Regions from separate parts of the Brevibacterium sp. H602 genome, predicted to be linked through region 3. Evidence: predicted binding sites of a transcription regulator. Region 3 holds the regulator's gene; each other region holds the start of a gene.
The links. The regulator HrcA, encoded in region 3, represses chaperone genes, less so after heat shock. The targets are predictions, from matches to a motif close to TTNGCACTCGNNNNNNNCGAGTGCNAA.
Positions count from the first base shown of each region.

Region 1: a site for HrcA is predicted at 7,545-7,571, ahead of groL (chaperonin GroEL). Genes of this name have one in related genera too.
Region 2: a site for HrcA is predicted at 5,926-5,952, ahead of groES (co-chaperone GroES). Genes of this name have one in related genera too.

Region 1 covers NZ_JBPIZD010000016.1:24,564-35,119, forward strand. The annotation lists gene ACSBQT_RS12765 (amidohydrolase) at 1-880, shown strand, start outside; gene ACSBQT_RS12770 (threonine/serine ThrE exporter family protein) at 877-2,784, shown strand; gene ACSBQT_RS12775 (uracil-DNA glycosylase) at 2,809-3,510, opposite strand; gene ACSBQT_RS12780 (aldehyde dehydrogenase family protein) at 3,694-5,160, shown strand; gene ACSBQT_RS12785 (DUF3263 domain-containing protein) at 5,459-5,725, shown strand; gene ACSBQT_RS12790 (LytR C-terminal domain-containing protein) at 5,728-6,291, shown strand; gene ACSBQT_RS12795 (cold-shock protein) at 6,741-6,944, shown strand; gene groL (chaperonin GroEL) at 7,728-9,371, shown strand; gene ACSBQT_RS12805 (hypothetical protein) at 9,574-9,957, shown strand; gene ACSBQT_RS12810 (DUF1707 SHOCT-like domain-containing protein) at 10,034-10,556, opposite strand, start outside.
Region 2 covers NZ_JBPIZD010000009.1:22,516-33,071, reverse strand. The annotation lists gene ACSBQT_RS08390 (hypothetical protein) at 1-372, shown strand, start outside; gene ACSBQT_RS08385 (ABC transporter permease) at 719-2,140, opposite strand; gene ACSBQT_RS08380 (ABC transporter ATP-binding protein) at 2,137-2,913, opposite strand; gene ACSBQT_RS08375 (SRPBCC family protein) at 3,064-3,468, shown strand; gene groL (chaperonin GroEL) at 3,850-5,442, opposite strand; gene groES (co-chaperone GroES) at 5,479-5,772, opposite strand; gene ACSBQT_RS08360 (ubiquitin-like domain-containing protein) at 6,162-7,391, opposite strand; gene ACSBQT_RS08355 (TatD family hydrolase) at 7,692-8,663, opposite strand; gene metG (methionine--tRNA ligase) at 8,663-10,378, opposite strand.
Region 3 covers NZ_JBPIZD010000004.1:173,874-184,429, forward strand. The annotation lists gene ACSBQT_RS04980 (PhoH family protein) at 1-257, opposite strand, end outside; gene ACSBQT_RS04985 (16S rRNA (uracil(1498)-N(3))-methyltransferase) at 358-1,119, opposite strand; gene dnaJ (molecular chaperone DnaJ) at 1,116-2,231, opposite strand; gene hrcA (heat-inducible transcriptional repressor HrcA) at 2,354-3,394, opposite strand; gene ACSBQT_RS05000 (DUF3097 family protein) at 3,555-4,418, shown strand; gene ACSBQT_RS05005 (DUF4870 domain-containing protein) at 4,544-5,254, shown strand; gene ACSBQT_RS05010 (DUF4870 domain-containing protein) at 5,339-6,133, shown strand; gene ACSBQT_RS05015 (hypothetical protein) at 6,184-6,702, opposite strand; gene hemW (radical SAM family heme chaperone HemW) at 6,945-8,174, opposite strand; gene lepA (translation elongation factor 4) at 8,175-10,043, opposite strand; gene ACSBQT_RS05030 (endonuclease/exonuclease/phosphatase family protein) at 10,206-10,556, shown strand, end outside.

The DNA of each region.
Region 1 (10,556 bases), on a different contig from region 3:
TATCAAACCCGGTTCCGGCAATCCCATCGGCGGTCGCACCGCCTTCCTCAAGACCTGGGGTCGGATCGTCGATGAAATGCTCGTGACGCAGGATCTGTCCGTGAAGTCCGCACTCGGCGAGAACCCGAAACGCGTGTACGGGGAGAAGAAGGTCACCCCATCGACGAGGATGGGCACCGTCAAGATCATCCGCGACGCCTTCGTCGAAGCGCGGAACTACCAGGCCAACCGTGCGCAAGCCGAAGCCGACGGCACCCCGTTCGACCGCGACCTGGTCAAGGAGACCCTGGCCGACGTCCTCGACGGCAAGCTCGCCTGGGACCAGCACTGCCACCGTGCCGACGATATCGCCACCGCCATCCGCCTGTCCGAGGAATTCGGCTACCGCCTCGTCATCAACCACGGGACCGAGGGCCACAAGATCGCCGACTTCATCGCCGCCAAGGGCATCGACGTCATCCTCGGACCCCTGATGACCTCCCGGTCGAAGGTCGAACTGCGCGACCGCACCCTGGCCACCGCGGCCTCCCTCGCCGAGGCGGGAGTGCGCATCGCTCTGACCACCGACCATCCGGTCATCCCGATCAACTTCCTCATCCACGAAGCCTCGCTGGCCGTGAAGGAAGGCCTCGACCCGATCGTCGCGATCGAAGCGCTGACGATCAATCCGGCCGCGATTTTCGGCCTCGAGGACCGCCTCGGCTCCTTGGCCGTGGGCCGTGACGCCGATATCGTCATCTGGTCCGGCGATCCGCTCGATCTGAACTCCCGCGCCGAGACCGTCTTCGTCTCCGGCCGGCGCGTCTTCGACTACGACGCCGCCTCAGGAACCGCGCACATCGCCGACCCGCTCGGCCCGACACTCATCAGCGAGCCGTGAGCGACAGAGAACTCGAGGACGCCACCACCACCGAGGTTCGGGTCGAGGACCCGACTGAACCGGGCCCTGTCCGCGGTTCGTCCCCGGCCCCGGTCTCCGGCGGCAATCCGGAGGCCGGATCTCAGGCCCTGCGCGAGCTGCTCGAGCGCACCCGACTGCAGCGACTTGCCGAACTGCGGGACTCCTCACCGGAGCCCCAACCCGAGGACATCGCCAAGGCCGCGGCGGCGAAGGCGGCGAAGTCCGAGCGCAGCGGCGGGCGGTCGAAGTCCCGCACCGACCACCTCGGTGCGTCTCAGCGCATCGCCCAGAAGGTTGCTCGGCGCACCGTGGGCAAACTCGTCTCCGGTACGACGGAGAACACGCAGCCGGTGCCGATCGTCACCGCGCTCAAGGGCACCCCGTACCAGGCACCCGTGCAGGCGAATGAGCCGAGCGAAGACGAAGCCCGGATGATCCTCGACCTCGCCGCCGATATCGCGGCGATGATGATGCGCGCCGGTGCCGGCACCAGCGATGTCGAGGTCTCCGTCATCGCCGCGTGCACCGCCTGCGGTCTGGCCACCGTCGAGGTCGATCTGACCTCGAACACCCTCGTCGTGCACTATTCGACCTCGGACGGACGTCTGCTGACGGTGATGCGGGTCAACCGCGGTGAGTCCACGCATTTCGCGAAGCTCGCTTCGGTGCACAAGCTCGTCACCGACCTCGTCGACGGGCGTCTGGAATTCCACGAGGCACGCAGTCGTCTCGACGCGATACGCACGCAGCGGCGGCCGTTCCCCGAATGGTTCACCACCGGTGCCTGGGGCTTCATGGTCGGTGCCCTCGTCCTGCTGCTCGGGGGAGGCCCGATCGCGATTCCCCTGGGCATCACGATGGCCATCGTCGTGTTCCAGTTCGGCAAGCTGCTCGGTCGCACCCACCTGCCGTCGTTCTTCACCACGGCGCTGCAGGCCGCCTCGGCGACGCTCATCGCCACCATCGCCGGCGACGTGGGCATCATCGCCTCACCGCAGTACCTCGTGGCTGCCGGAATCGTTCTGCTGCTGCCGACGCAGTCGCTCTATTCGGCGGTTCAGGATGCGCTGACGAACTTCCCGCTGACCGCGGCCGGGCGCGTGGTCGGGGTGTTCATGACTCTGGCCGGCATCGTCTCCGGCATCGCTCTGGGAATCGTGTGCGGTCAGGCCATCGGGCTCAGTCATATCGAAGTGCTCGTGCCGAAGACGAGCCCGCATGTGGTCACGGCGATCCTGTCGATGGTGGCAGCGGCCGTGGTGGCGATGTCGGGTGCGGTGGCGATGTCGGCCAGGCGCCGGTTCATCCTGCCGGCGGCGCTCGTCGGCCTCGCTTCGCACATCACGATGATGTCGCTGACACTGTTGGACGTCGACAATGTGCTTGCCAGCCTGCTGGCGGCCACCGTCACCGGATTTCTGTCGCGGCCGCTGGCGCTGCGGCTGGGAGCGCCGGCGATCGTGCTCATGATCCCCGGCATCTACACCCTGCTGCAGGGACTGTCGATCTTCACCGCCGTCTATCAGATCGCGTCGGAGTCGGAGAACGTCTCCTTCGCCGTGGGTCTGTCCTCGCTGTTCACCGCGATCCTGGCGAATGCGGCGCTCGCAGTCGGCGCTGTGCTCGGCAGCTATCTGGCGCTGCCGCTGAAGAACCTCAAGAGCCGGAGCTCGGCCGAGGAGAAGGTCGAAGAGGTGCGCAGCGGCGAGACCTCGACCTCTGTCATCGACTCGGTGCAGCCCGGTGGCGCGAAGACCCAGTCGAGTGGATCCGGGGGAGCGAAGGCTCAATCGGGCGAGTCCGGAGGCGCGAAGACGCAGTCGAGTGGGCCCGGAGGAGCGGGGGCCTCGGACGAGGCCGACACCGGTCCGATTCAGATCTGATCCGGGCTCACCATCAATTTGGACTCAGACCTGATCCGGCAGAGCCCAATCGATCGGGTCGATGCCCTTCTGGGCGAGCAACTCATTCGTGCGCGAGAACGGTCGCGAGCCGAAGAACCCCCGCCGTGCCGACAGAGGTGAAGGATGCGCGGATTCGATGATGGCCACCTCGGCGTTCCCTGATGTCAGCAGGGGAGCGAGGTTCCGGGCATCGCGGCCCCAGAGGATCGCAACAAGCGGCTGATCGCGTTCGATCAGCGCGGTGATTGCCCGTTCCGTGATCTCCTCCCATCCTTTGCCGCGGTGGGAGGCGGGTTCGCCGGGGGAGACGGTGAGGGCGCGGTTGAGCAGCATGACTCCCTGGCGTGACCAGGCGCGCAGGTCCCCGTGCGCGGCCGGCGGAATCCCGAGGTCGGACTCGAGTTCCTTGTAGATGTTGCCCAGCGACCGCGGCAGGGGACGGACATCGGGGTCGACGGCGAATGACAGGCCGATGGCGTGGCCGGGCGTCGGATAGGGGTCCTGGCCGACGATGAGGACCTTGACCTCGGACAGCGGTTCGGCGAAGGCGCGGAAGACGAAGTCCCCGGAGGGCAGGTAGGCGCGGCCGGCGGCGATCTCGTCGCGGAGGAAGTCGCCCATCGAATGGATGCGCTCCTCCACTCCGGCCAGGGCGTTCGCCCAGTCGGGGGACATGATCTCGGTCATCGGAGGCGTCGACGTCATGGGCACGAGTGTAGCGATGCACTATGGTCGGCGCCGCCTCGGCGAGGGTGGGAATCGACCTGCGCGCACGTGCACGGAGCGCAGAGCGGGTGTGCGCGATCGCCTACCGAACCGGTGTATTGCCGTTCGGCGCTACGCGTTATGCTCAGCCTAAGGAGTTCATCGTTGAACGAAAGGACCGAAATGTCGGAATTCCCAGAGGCCAAGAACTGGAAGATGCTCATCGGCGGTCAGTGGGTCGACGCCGCTGACGGCGACACCACCGATGTCATCACCCCGATCGACCGCAACGTCGTCATCGCCAAGGTGCCCAACGGCAAAGAGGCCGACGCCGACCGCGCCGTCAAAGCCGCACGGAAGGCCTTCCCCGAGTGGGCGGCCCTTCCGTTCAAAGAACGCCAGAAGAAGCTTCTGGCCTGTGCCGATGCGCTCGAAGCCGCTTCGGAGGAGCTCGCCCAGCTGACCGCTCTCGACACCGGCAACGCGATCCGCACCCAGGCTCGCCCGGAGACGATCATCCTGGCCGACCTGTTCCGCTACATGGGCGGCGTCGCCGGCGAAGTCAAGGGCAACACCCTGCCCGCCGGAGACAAGCAGCTCCAGTACACCAAGCGCGTGCCCCTGGGTGTCGTCGCCGGCATCCTGCCGTGGAACTCGCCGCTGATGATCGCCGCCTTCAAGACCCCCGCCGCGATCGCCGCCGGCAACACGATCGTCCTCAAATGCGCCGAGGATGCACCGCTGACCATCCTCAAGATGGCCGAGATCATCGCCGACATCCTCCCTGCCGGTGTGCTCAACGTTGTCACCGGCAAGGGCTCGGTCATCGGTGAGGCCCTCAACGTCCACCCCGACGTCGACAAGGTCTCATTCACCGGATCGACGAGCGTCGGCCGTCACGTCGCCGAGCTGGCCGGTGGTCGACTCGCACATTCGTCGATGGAGCTCGGCGGCAAGTCCCCGAACATCATCTTCCCGGACTCGAACGACGACGACACCCTCGAGCAGGTGCTGCTGTCCACCCGCTTCGCCCGCCAGGGCCAGTCGTGCACCATGGGCTCGCGCCTGTTCCTCCACGAAGACATCTACGACGATTTCCTGTCCAAGCTCGTCGACGCGGTGTCGAAGATGAAGGTCGGCGACCCCCGCGATGAATCCACCGACATCGGCTGCATCATCAACCAGAAGCAGTACGACCAGGTCGCCAGCTACATCGAGATGGGCAAGGCGATGGACGGCGTCGAGATCGCCTATGACGGCTCCGATTCGCTGGAAGTCGGCGAACCCGGCTTCTACCACGCGCCCGTGATCTTCTCGAAGGCGAAGAACGACTGGCAGACCAGCCGCGAAGAGATCTTCGGCCCCGTCCTCTCCGTCATCCCGTGGAAGGACATCGACGAGGTCATCGATATGGCCAACGACTCCGACTTCGGTCTCGCGGCCTTCGTCTTCACCAAGGATGTGGACGCAGCCCTGACCATGGCCAACCGCATCGAGTCCGGCTGGGTCCAGGTCAATCAGGGCGGCGGCCAGCTGGCCGGTCAGTCCTACGGCGGCATGAAGACCTCGGGCTTCGGCCGCGAGGCATCGCTGGAAGGGATGCTCGAGGGATTCACCCAGATCAAGCAGGTCAACATCCGCATCCGCTGATCCTTTTCCCCGCCGAGGCGGGTCTGCCCTCGCGGTCGAACGCGGGGTCGACCCGATCCTGGCGATCGGGTCACCCGGTCCGCCGAGGCGGCCCCGCCTCGGCGAAGGTCGTTCCCTTCACCCCGTCGTCATGGTCACCGATCCGGTGCCGTGCGGCGGGGTGGTGCGGTTAGTTGGGGACTGACTTGGGCCGTTCGGGGACCGACCTCCCATCCGCGGCGGCGCGCCGGAAATTTCAGTACCGCCGATCGGGCGATAATATAGAAGCACAGACACCTCTCGAAGGAGCACAACCTCTATGCCGCCGAACGACGACACCTCAGAACTGAGCGAGCTCGAGGTGGCCGTTTTGGAGTTCGAGCGGCGGTGGTGGAAATACGGAGGCGCCAAGGACCACGCGATCCGTGAGCGCTTCGATATGTCAGCCACCAGCTACTTCCAGATACTCAACTCGCTTCTCGACAACCCTGCAGCTCTGGCCAGCGACCCCATGCTGGTCAAGCGCCTTCGCCGAATCCGCAGCACGCGGCAGAGCGAACGCGCCCAAGCCCGCGTCTCGAGGTAGACATGACCGACGAATTCGACGAGATCGAGCCCGGACGGCGCAGCGGTGCCCATCGACAGGAGTCCGCGGCGTCGTCGAACATCGGTGCCATCTCGCTGGTCATCATCCTCGCCCTGGTCGCCGTGCTGCTGGTCGTGGCCGCCATCAACATCATCTTCTCCTCGATGGGCAATCCCGAGTCGAAGATCGCCGACCCTCCGGCCTCCGAATCGGCGTCGGCCGAACCCTCGCCGAGTGAGAGCGAGGTCAGCGTCGCAGACGACTCGATCACCGTCGACGTCCTCAACGGCTCCGGCGTCTCCGGTGCTGCGAAGAAGTTCTCCGAGGCGGTCGAGGAGAAGGGCTGGAAACTCGGGCAGGTCGGCAACTATTCGACGAACCTCACTGATTCGACCGTGTACTACAACGGCGAAGAGAACGCGTCCCAGGCCAAGCTCGTCGCCAAGTCGCTGGGAGTCTCTGCCACGGAGGCCTCGTCCGACTTCGAAGCCGACGTCACCGTCGTCATCTGTTCGGACATCGCCGATCGCGGACCCGAGTCCAGCGAAGGCGGGGACTCGGAGTGATCCTATGCGGTTCGGCGGCGCGGCAGCGCAGCTGAGTCGGCGGGATCGGTTCGGGCTCGGCCGCTTCGGTCGTAAGGGCATGAGTCGGCGGGACTCCTCGGTTGCGGTCGGGTCGTGACCGTGCGGGCCGCCTCGGCGAATTTCTGACCGAACGGTCTGATTTCATTCGCCGCGATCCCTGCTGTGAACTGGGCAGAAACCCTTAGATAACGAATCTATAACAGTGCTGAACCACTCTAGGCGGGATGCGTGCCTGCGGTAGAGTTGCAACAGCTAGGCAAGCACAGCACCTTGTGTTCTATTCGTGCTTCACCGAGATTATTCTCTAGAGGTCAATGAGAGAAGTCGCGGGGTCAGTTGAGTTTTACTAGCTTCCGTATCTCGGGTGGGGTCATCTGATCGCGGCTGCGATGCGGGATTTCAATGGCACTGCACTGTATGGAGAAGTAATGGCACAAGGTACCGTCAAGTGGTTCAACGCTGAAAAGGGCTATGGATTCATCACCCTCGAAGGCGACAACCAGGACGTGTTCGTTCACTGGAGCGCAATCCAGATGGACGGCTACCGCTCTCTCGAAGAGGGCCAGCAGGTTCAGTTCGAAGTTGGAGAAGGACAAAAGGGTCCTCAGGCGGAGTCCGTCACCCTCCTCTGAGACTGGCTGCTGTCAGCACAGTTTTCTGATCCGCTGCGGCGGGGCGTCGGAACGGCTTTCGGGCCGACCGGCACCAATCGCACGGGGGAAGCGCCGAGCAGGCAACTGCTCGGCGCTTTTCAGTGCCAGCGCGAGGGAGTGGCTGCTGGCGGGGTGCCTGCGGGGGGAGAGCCGGCGGGCGGGGGTGCCTGTGGAGGTAGTGCCTGCGGGGGGGAGAGCCGGCGGGGCCCTCGGCGCCTCGTGTCCATTTGATGCCTGCGACTTGCTGGATCAATCGACGTAATTGACCACCTTGTTTCGTATTGCTCACGTTCCTCGGTGTGTTTTTCAGAGTAGACAGTACCGAAAGCCTGGAGTGCGGACGGGGAGGCCTCTGGAGTCGACCTGCGGGCCGCGGTCGGAGCCTATTCGCAGGCTCGGGGCACCAGCGGCGGGCAGGATCTGAGGCCCGCGCCACCGCCGCCTGCGCCACTTGCACCGCCGCCTGCGCCACCTGCGCCAAGCGTTTCGCGCTGGGCCGAACTGCCCTCCCCGACTCCTTCGCGCGCCGCCAGCTCGCGGATCCGAACTGTCCTCGCCCATCTTGGCGGGCGACAAATATTTGCACTCGCATGGGGAGAGTGCTAAATCTAGTACTGGTGAAAACCGATGGGTTCCCACCAGTCGTCTCGAGAGCGTGGTCCATATGTGGAATGGAACATGCGGACACACTCTCTGCCGTCGCGGGCGTTGATGACTGCTCTGGATTCCCACTCCACTCCATCAGGGAGGATCTAAGCCACTATGGCAAAGATGATTGCATTCGACGAAGAAGCTCGTCGAGGACTCGAAGCTGGCCTCAACCAGCTTGCGGACGCGGTCAAGGTGACCCTTGGACCCCGCGGTCGCAATGTCGTGCTCGAAAAGCAGTGGGGCGCACCGACCATCACCAACGATGGCGTCTCCATTGCCAAGGAGATCGAACTCGAGGACCCCTACGAGAAGATCGGCGCCGAACTCGTCAAGGAAGTCGCCAAGAAGACTGACGACGTCGCAGGTGACGGAACCACCACCGCTACCGTGCTCGCACAGGCCCTCGTCCGCGAGGGCCTGCGCAACGTGGCAGCCGGTGCTGATCCGCTCAGCCTCAAGCGCGGCATCGAGAAGGCCGTTGAGGCCGTCACGAACGTGCTGCTGAACAACGCCATCGACATCGAGACCAAGGAACAGATCGCCGCCACCGCTGGCATCTCCGCCGGAGATCCTGCAATCGGCGAACTGATCGCCGAGGCCATCGACAAGGTCGGCAAGGAAGGCGTCGTCACCGTCGAGGAGTCCAACACCTTCGGACTCGAGCTCGAACTGACCGAGGGTATGCGCTTCGACAAGGGCTACATCTCCGGTTACTTCGTCACCGACACCGATCGCCAGGAAGCTGTCCTTGAGGATCCCTACATCCTCATCGTCAACTCCAAGATCTCGAACGTGAAGGATCTGCTGCCCGTCCTCGAGAAGGTTCAGCAGTCCAACAAGCCGCTGTTCATCATCGCCGAAGACGTCGAGGGCGAAGCCCTGGCCGTCCTGGTGCTGAACAAGCTCAAGGGCACCTTCAAGTCCGTGGCCGTCAAGGCTCCGGGCTTCGGTGACCGTCGCAAGGCTCAGCTCGCCGACATCGCCATCCTCACCGGTGGCCAGGTCGTGTCCGAGGAAGTCGGGCTCAAGCTCGACAGCGTGACCACCGATCTGCTGGGCACCGCCCGCAAGGTCGTCATCACCAAGGACGAGACCACCATCGTCGAGGGCGCCGGAGACGCCGAGGAGATCGCCGGACGGGTCGCTCAGATCCGCGCCGAGATCGAGAACTCAGACTCCGACTACGACCGTGAGAAGCTGCAGGAACGTCTGGCCAAGCTGGCCGGCGGTGTTGCAGTCATCAAGGCCGGAGCCGCCACCGAGGTTGAGCTCAAGGAAACCAAGCACCGCATCGAAGACGCCGTGCGCAACGCCAAGGCTGCTGTGGAAGAGGGAATCGTCGCCGGTGGCGGCGTCTCGCTCATCCAGGCTGGCAAGGCCGCATTCGCCGACCTCGCACTCGAGGGAGACGAGGCCACCGGTGCCAACATCGTCAAGGTTGCCATCGAAGCCCCGCTGAAGCAGATCGCCACGAACGCCGGCCTCGAAGCCGGTGTGGTCGCCGACAAGGTCGCCAACCTCGAAGCCGGATTCGGTCTCAACGCCGCAACCGGTGAGTACGAGGACCTGCTGGCCGCCGGCATCAACGACCCGGTCAAGGTGACCCGCTCTGCTCTGCAGAACGCCGCCTCGATCGCCGGTCTGTTCCTCACCACCGAGTCGGTCGTCGCCGACAAGCCCGAGAAGGCCGCCGCAGGTGCAGACGCAGCTGCCGGTATGGACGGAATGGGTGGAATGGGCGGCATGGGCTTCTGATAGCCACCGCTTGTTCGATCGGCCGTGCCGGTGCCCGCAGGGGTGCCGGCACGGCCGTTCTCGTGCTGCGACTCCCGGATCCCGGCCCGATGGTCAGATCGTTCACGCGGACGTGTCCGCTCGTCGTGAGTCGGCGACCACCATCGCCGAGGCGGCCCGCCGACCCGTTGTTCCGCAGCCTCGCCCCGCATAGGCTGGACCCATGACCTTCACCGGAACCGATTCCTGCGGAAACAGTCCGAAGAACGTCTTCGTCGCGACGTTCGAGGAGAATCTCTTCAACGGCGACAGAGAAGCACTCAACGAGGTGATCGCCGACGACTGCGTGCTGCAGATCGTCCACGCCTCTGACGTTGAAACCCACACGGGTATGGACGCCGTCGTCGAGGCGCTGTTGAAGTTGTCCGGCCAGTCTCACGAGGTCGGTCACCTCGAAGCTGCGGTCACCCACGGCAAGGCCGCGGCCGCATGGGGATACTGGCAGGCCGAGGCCGACGGCGACGACCTGCGGCACTTTTCGCACACGATGTGGTTCACCACGCACAAAGCTCAGGACTTCGGGCAGATGAGAATCTTCCAGGTCTGAGCCAGATCGGGACCTGTCAGATCCGGATCTTCCAAGCCTGAGCCAGAACAGGGTCCGCTGGACCTGAGCTGTGCCCTCAGTCCCAGGGGTTATCGCGGTTGTAGCGGCGATGCGACCGGTGCCGGTCCCGCTCTTCCCGGCGTGAGATCTGTCCGGGAGAGTACGGCGGATGGGACGGATGCGGCGGTTGCAGGCCTGTGCCGAAGTCGGCTTCATAGTCCCGCTCGGGGGCTTCGCCCTCTTCGAGCTGTCGCTTGGCCTCAGCATCCCCGAGCTGGGCCCGAGCTCTGCGGGTGAGCTCCTTCTTCCGATTGCGGATGATCTCGTCCTTACGTGCGATGTGCCCTAAACCGCCGAGCAGCGAGGGAATGATGACGAAGATCGGCCAGAAGAAGATGAACCCTCCAGATGCGATCGATGAGATCGCCCAGATCGCCAGCACGATCCCGACTGGCCCGGCGACTGCACCCAGCAGTGACCGGCGCACCCGGTCCCGGTAGTACTTCTGCGCCGCGGCATCGATCTGCTCCGGCGTGATCGGCACTCGCTCTGCCTCGAGGCGAGCCAGGGCCTGCGCGCGACCTGCGTCGTCGAGCCTG
Region 2 (10,556 bases), on a different contig from region 3:
GAGTGGGACAGCATCGCGATGCTCCGCGATACCGAAGACGAGCGTCGGCTCTTCGCGCGGATCGTCGTCGCCGGGGAGGCCATTGAAGTCCTCCTCGACTACCCCGGCAACGATGAGAGCCTCTACGACATGCAGGAGCGCCTGGTCGCAGAGTTCCGGTCGTTCATCGAAACTTCTGAGTTCGGTGCGCGACGCGCCCCGGAATGGGAGACCGATCCATTCGCCCTCGAGCACAAACCTGCTGTCGTCTCTCGCACTCCGCGACCGGATTTCGACGGACCGCCGGACTGCGTTCAGCGTCGCCTGCGCAACCGCGGCCGGGTCATGCGCGTCGACCGCCGCCGGTGCGTCTCCGCTCACCGCCGCGGCTGAGTTCCGGTGCGTCCTCGCGTACCGGCGAGGCTTCCTGCGCCTCCGCGTACGCGCGGCTGAGGACACAGGTCTTCCGAGCCCTGCCGCACTCCCCCACATGCCCTAGCCAGACACATGCTGGCGTCCAAATTCGACGCACCCTGCGACCACCCCACTCAGCTGCACGCCAGAGGACGATCAGGTCACTGTTATCTCTGAAATGCTCACTTACTTCGCTGTGCATTCCAGAGAAACCTGTACCTAAAGTTGGAACGGACTCGCTGCGGCCCAGTTGGAGTCGAATAGCCCAGTTTCTAACGTGGGCTTCTCAACTCAAACTGGGCCGTCAGCATCACCGGCCCGCACTTCACACGGCTTCGAGCGCCTCGACGGGACTGATCGAGGTGGCCGCGCGGGCGGGTTCGCGGCTGGCGACGAACACGGCGATGAGGGTGCCGGCCACGACTGCGATGACGACCACCCAGGGCACACTCGGCGCGAAGAGGCCGAGCAGGGGCGAGAGCAGGGTCAGCGCGCCGACCCAGCCGAAGCCGATGCCCAGCGGAACAGCGACCGCGCAGGCGGTCAGGCTCAGCTGCAGGCCCTCGGCCGTGATCATCCGACGCACGCGCTTCGGGGTCTGGCCGAGCGCCATGAGCAGCCCGATCTCCTGAGTGCGCTGGCGCACGGAGAGCATGAGGGTGTTCGCGACGCCGATGACGGCAATGATCACGGAGAAGAGGATGAGGGCCAGCGCGAACAGCATCGACTTGTCGATGACGGTGGCCAGCGCGTCCTCGAGACCGCCCCACCCCTCTTCACCGAGGGAGCGCGCATACCGCAGCAGCTGATCGCGGAAGGTCGTCATGGCGGTGGCGAACATGACGATGAGCGTGATGCCGATGACGAGGCCGATGACCGTGCGCGCGTTCCGGGTGGGATGGCGGGCGATCGTCGAGGCGGCCAACCGGGACACAGCAGTGCGTCCGCACAGCCAGCCGATCGCCGCCTGCAGGGGCGGCAGGATCCACGGATGGCCGATGATGACGCCGAGGAAGGTCAGACTCGAGCCAAACGCAGTGAGCACCACGCTCATCAGGCTGATTCGATGGTCGGCGGCTCCGATCACGGAATTGACGAGGAACGTCAGGCCCATGGACAGCAGAATCAGCGAGGCCGTGAGTCCCCCGAGTGAGGCACGGACATCCTCGGGGCGGCTTTCGACCGCCTGCGAGGTCGCCTCGATCGGAGAGATCCCCGTGATGCGGCGCGCGCCCAAGTACGCCGACAGCCAGGTCACGATGATCGTGGCGAGCGCGGGAACGGCCATGGTCGGGGTGACGAGAGCGACCTCCTCGGTGATGGCGTTGCCGAGGAAATTCTGAGCCGCTCGCGCCAGCCCGGTCGACGCGGCGAAGGCGAGCACCGCGGCGGGGACGGAGATGATCAGGCCTTCCAACGAGGCGGCCCTGCGCAGCCGTTTCGACGACGCCCCGATGAGGCGCAGCAGAGCCAGCTGGCGGCTGCGACCGGCGATGATGATCGAGAACGTGTTCGCGATGACGATCGCGGAGACGAAGAGAGCGATGAGGAAGAAGGTGACACCGATCATCGACAGGAAGTTCTGCGCGGTCTCGGACTCGGCGATGATCTTCTCAGACGACAGCCACGCGGTCAGTATCGCGATGCCCTGCATGATCGCGGTGCCGAAGAGGGCGGCGATGAAGACGACGAGGACGCTGGGGAAGAACTGCCGCGGGTTGGTTCGGATTTCGCGCAGCGGGTTCATCGGCTCACTGCGGATTCGGCGCGTTCGTCGATGTCGAGCATGGTCGAGGCGATCGCTTCGGCGGTGATGGTGTCGTTCAGTTCCGTCACCGGGGTGCCGTCGGCGATGAAGATGACACGGTCGGCGTGGGCGGCGACGATCGGGTCGTGGGTGACGAGCACGATCGATTGGCCGAACTCACGGACGGCCTCGACCATGATCGCCATGACTTCCCGGCCGGACTTCGCGTCGAGGTTGCCGGTCGGCTCGTCGGCGAAGAGGATGTCGGGGCGTGTTGCGAGTGCCCGGGCGATGGCGGTGCGCTGCTGTTGACCGCCGGAGAGCTCGTTGGGTCGGTGTTTGAGGCGGTCTTCCAGTCCCAGGCGGTGGACGACCGTGGTGATCCAGGCGCGTTCGTCGGCATTGGGCCGGCGATCGTCGAGTTCGAAGGGCAGCCGGATGTTCTCCTTGACGTTAAGCGTGGGCACGAGATTGAACGCTTGGAAGACGAATCCGATCCGGCGGCGGCGCAGGGCGGTGAGGTCGTCGTCGCGCAGCTTCGTGATCTCCTGATCGCCGAGGTGGACCGTGCCCGAGGTGGGACGGTCGAGTCCGGCGAGGACGTGCATGAGTGTTGACTTTCCCGAGCCCGAGGGCCCCATCACCGCGGTCAGCTTGGCCGGTGCGATGTCGAGGCTGACCTCGCTGAGAGCCGTGACCGCGGCCCCTTTCGGATCGAAGACCTTCGAAACGTCGCGAAGTCGGGCGATGGGCATCGTTGGGCCGGTGGTCATAGATTCCTCATGCGTCGGTGCAAGCTGTCATTTCCAGACTAACGAGGATCGGCGCTCAGAAACATGAAAAGCGACTGCCCAGTAGGTGTGAGCCAGCTGTGTACGGCAGGTTTCCTGGCCGCTTGTGCCCTGCTGTGGTCCACTGGAGAGATGACGAATCCAGCGCTTCACCTCTCGACACCTATCAACTCCTCCCCCACCGAGGTGGCCGCCTTCGCTGGGGATCCCGCGAACCTTCCGGCCTGGGCAGCGGGACTGAGCAATGGTATCCGCGAGGAGGGCGGCCGCTGGATCACGGATTCCCCGATGGGTGAGGTCGAGGTCCGCTTCGGCCCGCACACGCAGCTGGGCATCCTCGATCACGACGTGATCTTCCCCGACGGAACGGTCGTTCACAATCCCCTGCGGGTGCTCGCCAACGGCACCGGCGCCAAGGTGGTCTTCACTCTGTCCGGTCTGCCGGATGTCGTTGACGCCGAGTTCGACCGCGACGCCGACATGGTCCGCGCGGACCTCGCCCGCCTGCGAGCGCACGTCGAAGCGAAGCGCGACTAAGCAGGCCCGAGCACACCGACGATTGAGTGCCCTACGTCCGGACGCGCTACGGCCGGGCGCTCCGCGCGGGCTCAAAGCCGGCAACTATGACACGGTCGCAGCCGAAGCAGATTCTTTGGGACACCCTGCTCCTCCGAAATGCCTACGTTCTTCGGTGTGCATTCCAGAGAAGGGTGAGCCGAATGGAGCCTCGCCAGCAGCGACGACACGCCGGCGCGACGCTCTACCGCCCCGTCGCGACGCTGTGCCGCCTCGGCGCGACGCTGTGCCGCCCCGTCGCGACGCTGTGCCGCCTCGGTGACGGTGAATGCGACAGTGGCCCGGAACGTGATGTTCCGGGCCACTGTCGTGGTCAGAGGTGACTCAGTCCGAGCGGATGGCTCAGTCTTCGTCCTCCTCGTCCTTCTTCTCGACGACCAGGGTCTCAGTGGTGAGAACCAGGGCGGCGATCGAAGCGGCGTTGCGCAGCGCCGAACGGGTGACCTTGACGGGGTCGATGATTCCGGCACCGATGAGGTCGCCGTATTCGTCGATGGCGGCGTTGTAGCCCTGGCCGGACTCGAGGTCCTCGACCTTGGCGACGACGACGTAGCCGTCCTGGCCCGCGTTGGCGGCGATCCAGCGCAGCGGCTGGACGACTCCGCGCTTGACAATCTCGGCACCGGTGAGTGCGTCACCGGACAGTCCGAGGTCGTTGCCGTCGAGGACCTTCGCAGCGTGGATCAGAGCCGATCCACCGCCGGCGACGACACCCTCTTCGATGGCGGCTCGAGTAGCGGACACGGCGTCTTCGACGCGGTGCTTGCGCTCCTTGAGCTCCACCTCGGTGGCGGCGCCGACCTTGATGACGGCGACTCCGCCGGAGAGCTTGGCCAAGCGCTCCTGCAGCTTCTCGCGGTCCCAGTCGGAATCGGTGTTCTCGACCTCGGCGCGGATCTGAGCGACACGACCGGCAACAGCATCGTCGGCACCGGCACCATCGATGATGGTGGTGTTGTCCTTGGTGACGGTGATGGTGCGGGCGTTGCCGAGCTCTTCAAGGGTGACCTGGTCGAGCTTCATGCCCATGTCCGGGGTGACGACCTGGCCACCGGTGAGGACGGCGAGGTCCTCGAGGATGGCCTTGCGACGGTCACCGAAGCCGGGAGCCTTGACGGCGGCGACGTTGATGATTCCGCGCAGCTTATTGACGACCAGGGTCGACAGAGCTTCACCCTCGATGTCCTCGGCGATGATGAACAGCGGCTTGCCGGCCTGCTGCACCTTCTCGAGGACGGGCAGGAGCTCCTGGATGTTGGAGATCTTGCCCTGGTTGATGAGGATGAGAGCGTCGGAGAGCACAGCCTCCTGGCGATCCGCGTCGGTCACGAAGTGCGGCGACAGGAAGCCCTTGTCGAACTGCATTCCTTCGGTGATCTCGAGTTCGACGGACGCAGCCTGCGACTCGTCGATCGTGATGACGCCGTCCTTGCCGACCTTGTCGAAGGCATCGGCGATGAGCTTGCCGATCTCGGGCGACTGAGCCGACAGACCGGCGACGTGTGCGATCTCCGAGGAGTCGGCGACGTCGCGGGCGATCGTGCCCAGCTGCTGCGAGACGGCCTCGACGGCGGTCTCGATGCCGCGCTTGAGCTGTCCGGGTGCGGCACCTGCGGCAACGTTGCGCAGTCCTTCGTTGACGAAGGCCTGAGCGAGCACGGTCGCGGTGGTGGTTCCGTCACCGGCGATGTCGTTGGTCTTGGTGGCGACTTCCTTGGCCAGCTGTGCGCCGAGGTTCTCGTAAGGATCGTCGACCTCGACCTCACGGGCGATGGTCACACCATCGTTCGTGATTGTGGGAGCGCCCCACTTCTTGTCGAGCACGACGTTGCGGCCCTTGGGCCCCAGCGTCACCTTGACGGTGTCGGCCAGGGTGTTGACACCCTTTTCGAGTGCACGACGGGCTTCGTCGTTGAATTCCAATGATTTAGGCATTCGTCCTCCTGTCAGTGAAGTAGTTGTTCAGGGGATTCAGCCGATGACGGCGAGCACGTCGCGAGCCGAGAGCACGAGGAACTCTTCGCCTGCGTACTTGACTTCGGTGCCTCCGTACTTGGAGTAGATGACCTTGTCGCCGACGGCGACGTCGACCGGCACGCGGTTTCCGTTGTCAGCAACGCGGCCCGGGCCCACTGCGACAACTTCGCCTTCCTGAGGCTTTTCCTTGGCGGTTTCGGGAATGACCAGACCACTGGCGGTAGTCTGTTCTGCTTCGACCTGACGGATGACAATCCGATCTTCGAGTGGCTTGATGGAGACCGACATATCGGGCCCTCTCCCTTCGCTGGGTTCTATTTCATCGAGTCAGACGGCGGCTGCTGCCATGAACCTCTCGTCGTCGCGGGTGCCGAGCGATTCGACCGTCTCATGAAACTGGCACTCAATGAGTGCTAGTGCTAATTCGACTCTAGAACGCTCTTAGCACTCGGTCAACTTGAGTGCCAACAATTCGTCATGCTCTGGGCGAAAGTTCAGATTGGGCCTGGAAGTCGGAGCGGCGAGACACCAAAAAGCGTAGGCCCCGAGGATCTCTCCTCGGGGCCCACGCTCCTTGCTGACCGCCTCAGCTCAGTTGTCGATATCTGTTGTCAATGGCGGCCAGAGTTCATAGCCTTTGCAAGCGCCCAGTCGGCAGCTGCACACCTGATCTCAGATCAGGCGCAGGCCCACTGTCCCCAGCCGGCTGCAGCCTGGAGCTTCTTGGCCCGCTCGAACTGCTCACGCGGGCTGGCGTCGACCGGGTTGCCGCTGCCGCCCATCGACTGCCAGGTCTGGAGCTTGAACTGGAACAGGCCGAAGTGTGCGTTGTTCGACTTGTTCACCGCACGGGGGTTGAAGTTCGATTCGCACTTGGCGACCTGGTACCACTTGGATCCGGGTCCGCCGAGCATGGCCTTGATCTCCGCGGTGCTCATGTCGCCACCACCGGAGCCGGAGCCGCCGCCGGTGCTCGAATCTCCGCCAGAGTCGCCGGAGTCGCCCGAACCGGAATCGCCGGAGTCACCCGAGTCGGAACCGCCGGTGTCAGCCGGCTTTTCCTTCTTCTTGGTGCCCTGGATGACGACCTTGGTCTTGGGTTCGGAGAGGACCTTCTCGTCCTTCTTCTCCTTCTTGACCTCTTCGCCGTTGATCGTCTTGACCTTGTAGGTGACCTGCTTCTCGCCGTCCTTGCCTTCGGTCTCGACCTTGGTCTCACCCTCGTAGAGGGAATCGGACTTCTTGGTCTCGACCTTGGCCTTGATGGCCTGCTTGTCCTTGACGGTGTCGTTCTTCACGCGGTTGACGGTCAGCACCTGGCCGTCGGAGACCTCGGCGGACATCGGCACGGACAGGAAGTCGTCCTTGTCGAGCTTGACGCCCGTGTCCTTGAGGGCTTCCTTGGCGGTGCCCACAGCGGCCGAGACCTTGTGGTCCTTGCCGTCGGCGACGACGGTGAGGTCCTTCGACGTGGTCACCTCAATGTCATTGCCTTCGTCCTTCAGACGCTGGCTGGCCTTCGCGTTGAGATCGGCGCCCTTCGCGTCGACGCCGAGGTCGGCCAGAGCCTGACCCACGGTGTTCGCGTTGGTCCATTCGTTCGTTTCCTTGCCATCAACGGACAGCGCAACCTTCTTGGCCGTGTTGACGGTGATCGTCATGTCACGGTCGACCTTGGTGCCCACACCGGGCTTGACCTGGTCGCGCTTATCGACATCGATTTCGTGGCTGTCGAGGATGTCCCCGACCGTTCCACCGAAGGTTCGGATCTCTTCGGCCTGTCCGTTGACCTCCAAGGTCACGGGCTTGTTCATGGTCACAACTGCGCCCGTGCCACCGACGAGTCCAGTGATCACGACCGCCTGTGCAGCGATCTGAACCTTGCGGTTCTTCAGAAAATCAATCACAAAAATATCCCTGAGCAGAGTTTATCGACCTGTTCACTGTAACCGATTCGTTACACGGTTCGCAAAATATCACGGAAATGTAACGGTGTGAGTTTCCTGAGGGCGCGTCTGACCTGGAGTTCCCCGTGTTTCCGGGGCATTCCCGATCGTGATACGTCCCCGCCGAGGCGGCGCTGCGTCCCGTTACCTCGCTCACAGATCGTTGGGTTCAGTCGGCCCAGCGGACGCTGTGCGACAGCACCCGGCGACCGGCCGCCTCGTCGGGTGAAAGGGATCCTCAGCCCAGTTCCCCCGAGGTTGTCAGTCCCAGCTGCCGAGGGCTCGCTCCGCGTTGTTCCATACGGCCGCGCACAGATCCTCTTCGCTCATCCCACGCACCTCGGCGAGTTTCCGCGCAGTGATCGCCGTGAGGTAGGGACCTCCCGGCTTCCCGCGATGCGGGTGCGGGGTGAGGAAGGGTGCGTCGGTCTCCGTCAGCAGCAGCTCCAACGGAGCGGCCGCCGCTGCCCGCCGCAGCTCGTCGGCGTTCTTGAACGTGAGGTTGCCGGCGAAAGACATGTAGTAACCCTCGGCAGCACATTCACGGGCCATCGCCTCGTCGCCGGAGTAGCAGTGGAAGATCGTGACATCGGGGGCGCCTTCCTCCTTGAGAATGCGCAGCACATCGGCATGTGCCTCCCGATCGTGGATCTGCAGAGCGCGTCCGGTGCGCTTGGCGATCTCGATATGGGCACGGAAAGAACGCTGCTGTTCGGCGACTCCCTCTTCTGCCGTGCGGAAGTAATCGAGGCCGGTCTCCCCCACCACACGCATACGATCATGCGAGCTCACGAGCGATTCGATCTCGGTGAGAGCGTCGTCGAGCAGGCCGCGCTCGGCCAGCCGCGGGGCTTCGTTCGGGTGGAGGGCGGCTCCGCCGATCATCCACGTCCGACCCTCGGCAGGAGGAGCGGGCACGGTGCGGGGGTCGGCCGCCTCGGCGGGGGTGCCGGAATATTGGGAAGCCACGAGCGCGGTCGTCCACCGGGCTGCCGGAAGGTCGCAGCCGATCTGGACGATGCGACGAACTCCCGCCTCGGCGGCGGTGTCATGGAAGAAATCCAGCGACGGGAACTCTTCGTCCGCGTCCGGGGTCACCTCGGGTTCGGGTTCACCGGCACCCAGCGGCAGCCGCACACCTGTGCAGATGTCGAGGTGGGTGTGGGTGTCGACGATGGGGTGAGCGAGCGGTTCGGGCACCGGTGGATAGGTTCCGGCGGCGCGCGAGGCCATTATTCGGTCTCCTCCACGAACTTCGGGAACACGGGTTCGGGCTTCGGCAGGGGCGTGCCCGGCTCGAGCGGGAACCCGACGGCTGCGAACGACCGGGGATCCGCCTCAGCGGCGGCGATGCCATCGGCAGCGGCCTCGGCGACATTCGGCGCCAGGGCGGCCGACGCGTAGGCGGCTCCGGCGGCAACACCGATGGCCGCACTCGCCGATACGGCCCCCATCGCCTCGGCGCCGGACCCGGATTCGACGGCGGTCGGCAGGACCTTCGCGCCGGCCTCACCGACTCCGGCGGGCACACCGAGGAGGTCGAGGATCTTGCCCGCGGAATCGGGCATGACCGGCTGGATGAGGATGGAGATGATGCGCACGGCCTCGATCGTCACCCACAGCACGGTGGCCATGCGATCGGGATCGGTCTTCTTCAGCTTCCACGGCTCCTGCGCGGAGAAGTAGCGGTTGGCCTCGGACAGCACCTTCCAGCAGGCCTCGACATAGAGGTGGAGGGCCTGGGTGTCGACGTGGCGTCGGGCGGTGTCGGGCACGGCGCGGGCGAGCGCGAGGAGCTTCTCGTCCGCCTCGGTGAGTTCGCCTGGTTGCGGCACCTGGGCGTCGCAGTTCTTCTGGATCATCGACAGCGAGCGCTGGGCGAGGTTGCCGTACTCGTTGGCGAGGTCGGAGTTCTTCCGGGTGATGATCGAGTCCTTCGTGTACGAGCCGTCGTGGCCGTAGGAGAACTCGCGGAAGAGGAAGAAGCGCAGGGTGTCCAAGCCGAAGGCGTCGACGAGGTCGAGGGGATCGACGACATTGCCGACGGACTTCGACATCTTCTCACCGGAGTTGAAGAGGAAGCCGTGGGCGTGGACGCGCCCCGGCAGCTCGATGCCGGCGCTCATGAGGAACGCGGGCCAGTAGACCGAGTGGAAGCGGATGATGTCCTTGCCGATGATGTGGACGTCGGCGGGCCACCACTTGCTGAGGCGCTCCTGGTCATCGGGGTAGCCGGCGGCGGTGAGGTAGTTCGTCAGTGCGTCGATCCACACGTACATCACGTGCTTGTCGTTGCCCGGCACCGGCACACCCCAGTCGAAGGTGGTGCGGGAGATGGAGAGGTCCTTGAGCCCGGATGCGACGAACGAGGCGATCTCGTTGCGGCGGGAGTCGGGACCGATGAACTCGGGGTGGTTCTTGTACAGCTCGAGCAGCTTGTCCTGGTACTTCGAGAGGCGGAAGAAGTAGCTCTCCTCTTCCGTCCAGGTCACCTCAGTGCGGGTCTCCTTGGACAGGCGCACGCCGTCGACGACCTCGGTCTCGTCGTCGGTGTAGAACGCCTCGTCGCGCACGGAGTACCAGCCGGAGTAGGTGTCGAGGTAGATGTCGCCGGCCTCTTCGAGCTTGCGCCAGATGGCTTGCGAGGCGGCGTAGTGGTCTTCGTCGGTGGTGCGGATGAACCGGTCGAAGGTCGAGCCGAGAGCGAGCTGGGTGTCGCGGAAGTTCTTCGCGTTGTCGTCAGCGAGTTCTTTGGGGGTGATGCCGAGCTTGTTCGCCGCCTGCAGCATCTTCAGTCCGTGCTCGTCCGTGCCGGTGCAGAAGAAGACATCGTGATTGTCCAGTCGCTTGAACCGGGCGATCGTGTCGGCCGCAATGTACTCATAGGCATGCCCGATGTGAATGGCCCCGTTGGGGTAGGCAATCGCTGTCGTCAAGTAGTAACCCATAGGGAACTCAGTCTAAGGGACGCGGTGCGGCGGGCGCGCATGGGTCCGCTGGCGGTGAGCTGGTGGGCGTGGGTGGGCGCGGGCGGATGTCCGCGTGACGGTGTGGGGCGTGGGTGGGCGTGGGTGTGGGTGCGGGGACACAGCGCAGGCGGGTGACAGGTGCGTGGGGCGCAGTGTG
Region 3 (10,556 bases):
CTGACGAAGGCTTCCACGCGCTTCGAGTCGCCGGTGACCTGGACCTGGTTGGCCCGGACGTGAATGTCGAGGTCGGCGAAGGTCTTCTCCAGGGCGCGCAGGTTCGATTCTCCGGGACCGAAGAAGGCGACGAGGTCGATGGAGTCGGGGATGACCAGTCGCACGGTGTCGCGATCGGCACCTTGGGTGTCCGGCACGGCATCAACGCCGGCGGCACCGTCGCCGGTCGCGGCGGTGTCCGAGTCGGTGGGGTTCATGGAGTTCGGGTTCGGTGGGGTGATGTCCAGAATGTTCCTTTGCAAGTGAGCGCACCGTCACCGGCAGCGCCTGAGTGTGCTTCCATCCTAGTCCGATGCCTCACCAACGGCCCAATGAATTCTGGGCCAGGACGAGACCGGCGGGTCCCGCCGATGACGAGCGCAGGATCGTCGGTCCCAGCAGCACCGCGGTTGCTCCACGGTCGGTCAGGGCGGCGAGTTCGCCGTCGCTGATGCCGCCCTCGGGGCCGACGACGAAGACGATGCGCTCCGGCAGCTGCGCCGAGTCGTTCGCGATCAGGCCATCCAGCGCTTCGGAGAGCCTGCGCTGAGCGGTCTCGTGGAGGACGAAGACCGCATCAGCGTCGTCGAGGGCCTTGGCCAGGGCGGCTCCGCGGACGAGGTCGTGGAGGATGGGAAATCGTGCTCGTCTGGCCTGCAGGGAGGCCGCTCCGAGGAGGTTCTCCCATTTCGCGGCCATCTTCTCCCGCTTCTTGGCCGGCCAGTCGGCGATCGAGCGCTCGGCGGCCCAGGGCATGACGTCGTCGACGCCGATCTCCGTGGCCGTTTCGATGGCCTGCAGGTCCCGGTCGCCCTTGGCCAGGGCTTGGACGAGGACGAGGCGCGGGCCCGTGCGCTCCTCGACCGTCACCTCGGTGACGTCGATCGTCAGCTGGTTCGCCGAGGCGGCCGTGACGGTTCCGCGCGCACGTCTGCCTTCCCCGTCGACGATGTCGATATCCTCGCCGGGACCGATCCGACGCACCCGCACCGCATGCCCGGCCACGTCCTCACCGAGGGTGAGGGCGGACCCGACGACCGCCTCGGCGGCGGTGGCGGAGCGGAAGACGGGAAGACTCACCGACCGGCGAACCTCTCACGCATGCGGGAGAACATTCCGCGGTTCTCGGTCGAGATCTGGGCGCGCGGTGTCTCTTCTCCGCGCAGTTCGGCGAGTTTCTCGAGCAGTTCGCGCTGTTCGTCGTCGAGCTTGTCCGGGGTGAGGACGTCGACGGTGATGAGCAGGTCGCCACGGGTCTCCGAACGCAGGCGGGTGGCGCCGAGTCCGGGGAGTTTGACGATGGTGCCGGACTGGGTGCCGGCGGCGATGGTGAGGTCCTGAGTGCCGTCGAAGGTCTCGAACGGGATGGTGGCGCCCAGGGTCGCCGCGGTCATCGGCACGGAGACGGCGGCCCGGAGATTGTCGCCGTCGCGCTGGAAGACCTCGTGGCGGGTGACCATGACCTCGACGAAGAGGTCACCGGCGGGTCCGCCGCCGGGCCCGACCTCGCCCTGGCTGGAAAGCTGGATCCGGGTGCCGTCGGAGACACCGGCGGGGATGCGGATCTTCATGGTCCGCTGTTTGCGCACGCGTCCGTCGCCCTGGCAGTTGAGGCAGGGGTTCGGGATGACGGTGCCGAAGCCGTGGCAGGAGTTGCAGGTCTGGTTCGTGACCATCTGACCCAGCAGGGTCCGGGTCATGCGCTGGACGCTGCCGGCTCCGTGGCACAGCGAGCAGGTCTCGATCTTCGTGCCTTCCTGCGTGCCCGCGCCCGAACAGGTGTCGCAGACGACTGCAGTGGTGACGTCGAGGTCGACGGTGCCGCCGAAGGCCGCGGTCTTCAGGTCGATATTGACTCCGACGAGGGCATCCTTGCCTCGCTGGGTGCGCGGGATCGGTCCTCCGGCCTGACCGCCGCCACCGCCGAAGAAGGTCTCGAAGATGTCGCCGAATCCGCCGAATCCGCCGCCGGCCGGGAAGCCCTGACCGTTCTCGCCGCCGCCCATATCGTAGTTGCGGCGCTTCTCCGGGTCGGAGAGCACGTCGTAGGCCAGTGAGATGGCTTTGAATTCGTCTTCGTGACCGGGATTGACGTCCGGGTGGTACTTGCGTGCCAGCTTCCGGTACGACGACTTGATCTCAGCCGCGGAAGCGTCTTTGGACACTCCGAGTGTTTCATAGTGATCGGCCACAGAAACTTCTCTCTCCCTGACGTAGTGGTCTTCTCTGTTCGTGGTGGTGGCTGCGCCCTTGCGCGGTGCTCACCGGTTCTGCGCTGCCCGTCTGCGGGTGTCCCTCGTCGATATCAAGGGACCTACCCTCGATCGAGGATCGAGGACACGTATTTGGCGACGGCACGGACTGCCGAGATCGTCGTCGGATAGTCCATTCGGGTCGGGCCGAGCACTGCCAGTCTGGCCGAGGAACCCGCGTCATGACCATATTCGGCGGCGACGACGGAAGTCGAGCTGAATGATTCGTGAGTATTCTCACGCCCGATGCGCACACTGATCTCCTCGTGGTCTTCGGCCATCGAGGTGAGCAGCTTGAGCAGGACCACCTGTTCTTCGAAGGCTTCGAGGATCGGAGCCATCTTCTCTCCGAATTCGCTTCCGGAGCGGGCGAGGTTCGCGGTGCCGGCCATGATGATGCGCTCTTCACGCGTCGCGGCGACGAGGTCGACGACGGCGGCCCTGACCTGTGTGAGTCCGGAGTCGTCACGAGCGGCCGGCTCACTCGATTCGGTGGCGGTCGCCTCGGCGGCGTGGGCCGATCCGAAGACCTGCGCGAGTGTGCGTCCGGCGAATTCGGCGTTGATCTGGTCGCGCAGTCCGCGGACGGCGTCTTCGTCGAGCGGGCTCGGGGTGATCACGGTCTTCTGCTCGACCTGGCCGGCGTCGGTGATGAGGACGACGAGGATCCGCCCGGGTCCGAGTCCGACGATCTCGATGTGCTTGATGCGCGCCCGCGACACCGTCGGGTACTGGATGAGCGCGACCTGTCGGGTGAGGCCGGAGAGGACGCGGACGGTGCGGTCGAGCATCTCGTCGAGGTCGACATCGCCGTCGATGAGTTGGAAGATTGCGCGCCGCTCGGCGGTGGTCAGCGGTTTGAATTCATCGATCCGGTCGACGAACATCCGGTAGCCGAGGTCGGTGGGGATCCGTCCGGCAGAGGTGTGGGGCTGGGCGATATAGCCCTCTTGTTCGAGCGCGGCCATATCGTTGCGGATCGTGGCCGGAGAGACTCCGAGGGTGTGGCGCTGGACGATCGCCTTCGATCCCACGGGTTCGTTGGTGGCGACGAAGTCCTCGACGATGGCGCGCAGCACCTGTGCTCGTCTGCTGTCGTTCATCGCGGGTCTCCTCTCCGTCTCGCCGGTCGATCGCGGTCCCATGCCTGCTCTTGGCACTCACTGAGTCTGAGTGCCAATTCTACGCCTCTCGTTCCCGGAATTCATTTCTGGGGTGGCCTGCGGGTCTGCACGCCTGCGGGACCGTCCTTGATTATGGTGGGTGCCCGTGAATGCTTTTGATCGCTATGGCCCCGATGTGCTCTCCGGTTCCTCCCCGTCGTCGCACCGTCCGAAGAAGTCCCGCCAGGTCGAACTCGGCCTGGGCATGGTTCTCGAGGATGCGATGAGCGGCTATGTCGGCGCTGTCGTCGGCGCGGAGAAGACCACGGCCGGTGTCGTCGTCAAGCTCGAGGATCGCGCCGGCAAGGTTCGGGCCTTCCCCCTGGGACCGGGTTTCCTCCTCGAGGGGCAGCCCGTCGATGTGCAGCTGCCGAAGAAGAAGGCGCAGCAGCCCGGACGGACGGCCTCGGGGTCTCGCGCCGTGGTCGGAGCGAAGGCTCGAGTGGCACGTGGGTCGCGGATCTGGGTCGAGGGCAAGCACGACGCCGAACTCGTCGAGAAGATCTGGGGCGATGACCTGCGCATCGAAGGCGTCGTCGTCGAGCCCCTGGGCGGTCTCGATGATGTCGCGGACAAGCTCGAGGCCTTCGGCCCGGATCGGGACCATCGAGTCGGTGTCCTCGCCGACCATCTGGTGAGCGGGACGAAGGAATCGAAGATCGCCGAGGCGGTCCGGTCCGATCCGCGGTACCGCGATGTCGTCCACATCATCGGTCACCCGTACGTCGATATCTGGCAGGCGGTGAAGCCCCATGTCGTCGGCATCCGCGAGTGGCCGGTCGTCCCCCGCGGTGAGGATTGGAAGACGGGAATACTGCGTCGCATCGGATGGCCGCACGCCGACCATCGGGACGTTGCCCGCGGGTGGGTGTGCATCCTCGGGAAGGTGAGCACCATTGCTGATGTCGAACCGACTCTGTCGGGGCGCGTCGAGGAGCTCATCGACTTCGTCACCGTTGGCTGAGAGTCGGCGGTGGTGCGGCGCGGGGGATGTGTGCCGAATCTGTCACAGGAGTGAGGCTTTCCCGACATCCTCGGGACACGTCGCTCCGTTAGGGTGAATGGCAAGCACTCTTCGAAAGGATCCCCATGTCGTATCACCCCGAGCAGCCGGGCAGCCGGCCGATGCCGCCGAACTACTCTCAGGCCTCCGGTTCGCAGCAGCCCTACGCGCCGCAGGGCCAGCAGTATTCGCAGCCGCAGACGCACAGCGGTCAGCCGGGTTCCGGTGGGCAGTCGGGGTATGGTTCGCAGCGAGCGTACGGCGCTCAGCCGGGATATGGGGCGCAGCCGAACCCCGGGGGCCAGCCGGGTTACGGCGCACAGCCTGGATACGGAGCTCAGCCTGGTTACGGCATGCCGCAGATGCACAACCCGGCGATGTTCGACTCCCGCTCCCTGCCTGAGCAGGCCTACGGACCCGGCTCCGAGCAGTTCTGGATGGCCCACGAACCCGACCGGACCACGGCAATGTGGACCCACCTCGGCTCGCTCATCTTCGGCTTCATGCCGCTCATCATGTTCCTCGTGAAGAAGGACGAATCGCCGTTCGTCCGGGAGCATTCGCGTCAGGGCCTCAATGCGATGATCACGAACACGATCGTCACCTTCGGTGCCTTCATGATCTTCATGTTCCTCGGTTTCATGCTGGCACTGGTGACATTCGGGATCGGCATGATCATCATGTATGCGGCGTTCATCGTCCCGTTCGTCTACTGCGTCTTCTACATCATCGCGGCCGTCGCAGCGAACAAGGGCGAGGGCTATAAGTTCCCGCTCACCATCAACTTCGTGAAGTGACCATCCCCGTCACCTCACTTGCACTGGGACAGCCCACACTCACTGGGTTAGTGTGGAGTGATCGCACACTCTGAAGGGACTCTCATGTCGGACAACCCGCAGCAGCCGAACAACGGACAGTCACAGCCGATGCCTCCGAACTATTCCCCGCAGTCGGGCTCGCAACAGCCGTATACCCAGCAGCCACAGCAGGGTTCGCAGCCACAGCAGGGTTCGCAGCCGCAGCAGAGTGGTCAGGCCCACGGCTCTCAGCCGCAGAATCCTCAGCAGGGATCACAGCCGGGCTATGGCTCGCAGCCCCAGCCCGGGTACGGCTCCCAGCAGCAGAATCCGGCCTACGGATCTCAGCAGCAGAATCCTCAGCAGCAGTATGGTTCCCAGCCGGGCTACGGTTCGCAGCAGGCGTGCGGCAGTCAGCCCGGACACGGAAGCCAACAGCCCTACGGTGGCCCACAGGGATACGGAATGAATTCGGCGGGGAATCCCGGCTCGTTCAATTCTCAGGCGCTGCCGCCCCAGGCTTACGGGCCGGGTTCGGCGGGACTCTGGCAGCCGAGCCCGTCAGAACGCTCCACATCCATGTGGACACAGGTCGGCGCAATCTTCACCGCCTGGATCGTTCCGCTCATCGTCTTCCTCGTGAAGAAAGATGAGTCGCCCTTCATCCGCGAACAGGCCCGTCAGTCGCTGAACTTCCAACTGACCCTCATCATCGCCTATATCATCGCCGACATCCTCGCCGTCATCACCTTCGGCATCGGCGGGATCCTCTTCTTGGTCATCTGGGTCGTTGCTCTGGTATTCATGATCCTGGCCGCTGTCGCCGCCAACAAGGGCGAGGTCTATAAGGTTCCGATGAGCATCCAGTTCATCAAGTGATTCGGTGGGTATGATCTCGACTGCAGTCGACGTCAACACCTCATCACCAGTCAGCGCCTCCGGGCCGTTCCCGACAATTCGGGAACGGCCCGGTTCCGTCTCCGCCCGGCAAACCACGCCGAAGACCGCGGAAGGAATGCGAATACCACACTCAACGCGCCCAGAAGAAGGAACCCGCTGATGAGCAGCGGACTCAACGGAGTGATGACGAAGAACCCAATGGCCAGACACACGAGCGCCACCCACCGTGCTGGCCCCGTTCCGACGAACATCCTCCAGGCGTAGACGGCGAAGCCGACCATCACGACCAAGCCGGCCACCGCTCCGACGACGAGGATGACCTGAGCAAGGAAATCAGAGACGTCACCGGCGACCGAGACGCCTGATACTTCGGTCGAATCACCGACCCCGTGCAGGACCCACCCGAGCACCCGTAGAACCCGACCACCGGTGAATGCCGCAACAATCAGCGCGAGAAGAACGAAGATCGGAGCCACTGCCCCGAGAACAGCCGCGACGACGACCTCCCACGGGCGACGCACGATCGCAGGCTCGGCGGCGGGAACCACCGGTATCCTCCCGGCTTTCATAGCTTCGCGCGCCGCTGCCGCAGCTGCGAATCTCTGTTCATTCGCTGCGCGATTTCCCAATGGAGCGTGATGTGGTGGGGATGGCTGCCGGGGCCTTCCGATCTCATTTCGGCCAGGAGAATTCATCGACGAACTCCTCCTCCGCATCCGCACAGGCAACACCACTTACCTTGACACTACCGGTGTATTGCCTAGTACGAAAGACTCGAACGGACGTCGGCTCACACGTATTCGGTGAGGATGCGCACCATATAGTCGGCCATGAGACGTCCCTGCAGAGTCGGCTGGAACCAGCCGGCTGCGGCGCCATCGGCGTCGAGAAGCCCCTGCCGGACGAAGGTGCTGATCGCCTGTTCGCTGCCTGGAGCCAGAGAATCCAGGCGCAGCTCACGGTCGATCCTGGCCGCCAGCATGATCCGTTCGATCTCCCGGGTCTGAACGTCGAGGACCTCACGACCGATCGACGGGGACTCCCCCGCCAACAGCCGATCGGCCCAGGCCCGGGGGTGTTTGGCATTCCAGAACCGCACGCCTCCGACATGTGAGTGAGCTCCGGGCCCGAACCCCCACCAGTCGGCATTGCGCCAATAGGCCATATTGTGCTCACAGCGGGTCTCGGGACCGGCCGACCAGTTGCTCACTTCGTACCAGTGCAGACCGGCGGCGGAGATCGCGGCATCGGCGATCTCGTATTTGTCGGCCAAGTCGTCCTCATCGGGCATCGGCAGTTCGCCGCGGCGGACCATCACGCCCATCTTCGTTCCCGGTTCGACGATGAGGGAATATGCCGAGATATGATCGACCTCGTTGGACAGGGCCACGTCGAGAGAGCGACGCCAATCGTCGATCGACTCCCCCGGAGTGCCGTAGATGAGGTCGAGGCTGAGTTCGAGACCGGCGTCCTTGACCCAGCGGGCCACCTCGGGGATCTTCTCCGGATCGTGGGTGCGGTCCAAGGTCGCGAGCACGTGCGGCACGGCCGACTGCATGCCCATGGAGATGCGGTTGAAACCGGCTCCGGCAAGGGTCGCGATGTAGGCGGGATCCAAGGTGTCGGGGTTGGCTTCGGTGGTGACTTCGACATTCTCGGCCAGGCGGAAGCGGGCGCGGACATCGTCCATCACCCCGGCGAGCACATCCGCTGCGAGCAAGGTCGGGGTGCCTCCGCCGAAGAAGATCGTCGAGATCTCACGATCGCCGGCCCCTGCCTCGGCGAGGGTGGACACGGACAGATCGAGCTCACGGGCGAGATTGCTGCGGTAGTCCTCCCGGGACGCGCCCGGGCCGAGGTCGTCGGCGGTATAGGTGTTGAAATCGCAGTAGCCGCAGCGGACCCGGCAGTACGGGACGTGGATGTAGAGGCTCAGCCCCCGCTCGGCAGCCCCGATCCCCACCGATGTCGGCAGCGAACCGTCGCGCGGAGGGACCTCACCGGTCGGTTGTGCGGGCACTTACTTCTTGCTGTCCTTCGTCTCCGGCTCGTCGGAGGACAGGGCCGCGATGAACGCCTCCTGCGGAACCTCGACGGTGCCGACCATCTTCATCCGCTTCTTGCCTTCCTTCTGCTTCTCGAGCAGTTTGCGCTTACGGCTGATGTCGCCGCCGTAGCACTTCGAAAGCACGTCCTTGCGGATGGCGCGGATCGTCTCGCGGGCGATGATGCGTGAGCCGATGGCCGCCTGGATGGGCACCTCGAACTGCTGACGCGGGATGAGCTTGCGCAGCTTCCCGGCCATCGCCACACCGTAGGAGTAGGCGTTGTCGCGGTGGACGATCGCGGAGAATGCGTCGACCTGGTCGCCGTGCAGCAGGATGTCGACTTTGACGAGGTCGGAGGCGTCCTGCCCGTCGTCGGAATAGTCGAGGGAGGCGTAGCCCTTGGTCCGGGACTTCAGCTGGTCGAAGAAGTCGAAGACGATCTCCGCCAACGGCAGACGGTAGCGGATCTCCACACGATCCGAGGACAGGTAGTCCATGCCCTGGAGTTTGCCTCGGCGATCCTGGCACAGTTCCATGACCGCGCCGATGTAGTCGCTGGGGGTGAGGATGGTCGCCTGCACCATCGGTTCCCGGACTTCCTTGATCTTGCCCGTCGGGTATTCGCTCGGGTTCGTCACCACGGTCTCCGAACCGTCTTCCATGGTCACGTCGTAGATCACGGACGGGGCGGTGGAGATGAGGTCGAGATCGAACTCCCGTTCCAGGCGGTCGCGCAGCACTTCGAGATGGAGGAGACCGAGGAATCCGCAGCGGAAGCCGAAGCCCAGAGCCGTCGAGGTCTCGGGTTCGTAGGCGAGAGAGGCGTCGTTGAGTTTGAGTTTGTCCAGCGCATCGCGCAGCACCGGGTAGTCGGACCCGTCGATCGGGAAGAGTCCGGAGAACACCATCGGTTTGGGCTCGCGGTAGCCGCCGAGGGCCTCCGTCGCGGGTCCCGCAGCGGCGGTGACGGTGTCGCCGACCTTCGACAGGCGCACATCCTTGACACCGGTGATGAGGTAGCCGACCTCGCCGACGCCCAGTCCCTTCGTCGCCTTGGGCTCGGGCATGGAAGCGCCGATCTCCAGCAGCTCATGGGTGGTGCCGGTCGACATCATCTCGATCTTCTCGCGCGGGGACAGAGAGCCGTCGATGACACGGACATAGGTGACCACGCCGCGGTAGGTGTCGTAGACGGAGTCGAAGATCATCGCGCGGGCCGGGGCCTCGGCATCGCCGACGGGCGCGGGGATATCGGTGATGATGCGGTCGAGGACCTCCTCGACGCCTTCGCCGGTCTTGCCGGACACGAGCAGGCAGTCCTCAGGTTCGCAGCCGATGAGGTTGGCGAGCTCTTCCGCGTACTTCTCCGGCTGTGCGGCCGGCAGGTCGATCTTGTTGAGCACGGGAATGATCGTCAGATCGTTCTCCATGGCCAGGTACAGGTTGGCAAGCGTCTGAGCTTCGATGCCCTGAGCGGAGTCGACGAGCAGCAGCGCACCTTCACAGGCGGCCAGGGACCGCGAGACCTCGTAGCTGAAGTCGACGTGCCCGGGAGTGTCGATCATGTTGAGCGCATACGGGGTGTCCTCGTGTTCCCACGGCATGCACACGGCCTGGGATTTGATGGTGATTCCGCGTTCGCGTTCGATGTCCATCCGGTCGAGGTACTGGGCGCGCATATCGCGGTTCTCGACGACGCCGGTCATCTGGAGCATGCGATCGGCCAGGGTCGACTTGCCGTGGTCGATATGAGCGATGATGCAGAAATTGCGAATCAGCTCGGGTGAGGTGGCAGACGGTGAGATCCGCTTTGCAGCTTCCTTATTCACCTGAGGTGACATGAACGCCCTTTCTTTGACAGACCAGGTCCCCAGACAGACCGGATCCCCCATTGTTTCATGACTTGCGCGCGGACCTGGAATCCACGGACATGCACGTCGTGATCGTCCGTGTCTTTCGCGATTCGCCCCCACCGAGGAGTGCCGATCGGGGAAGATGGAGTCATGAGCGAATTCCGGGTCATGAGCTTCAACCTCCGCTATCCCGCGATGGACGGTCATCCGGTGGCCGAGCGGCTGCCGATCGCCGCCGAACTCATCCGGCGCGCACGTCCGCACCTCATCGGCACCCAGGAGGGCGAACTCGACCAGCTCGAGACGCTCATCAGCCTGCTGCCCGAGGAGTACATCTGGCTCGGAGAGGGCCACTCCGGCGGCAACTCCGGCGAGTTCACAGCCGTGATCCTCGATTCGAAGCGCTTCGACGTGGAAGCCGTGGACATCAGCTGGCTGTCCGAACAGCCCGACACCGTGGCCTCGGAATCGTGGGGAGTCTCGCATGCGCGCACACTGACG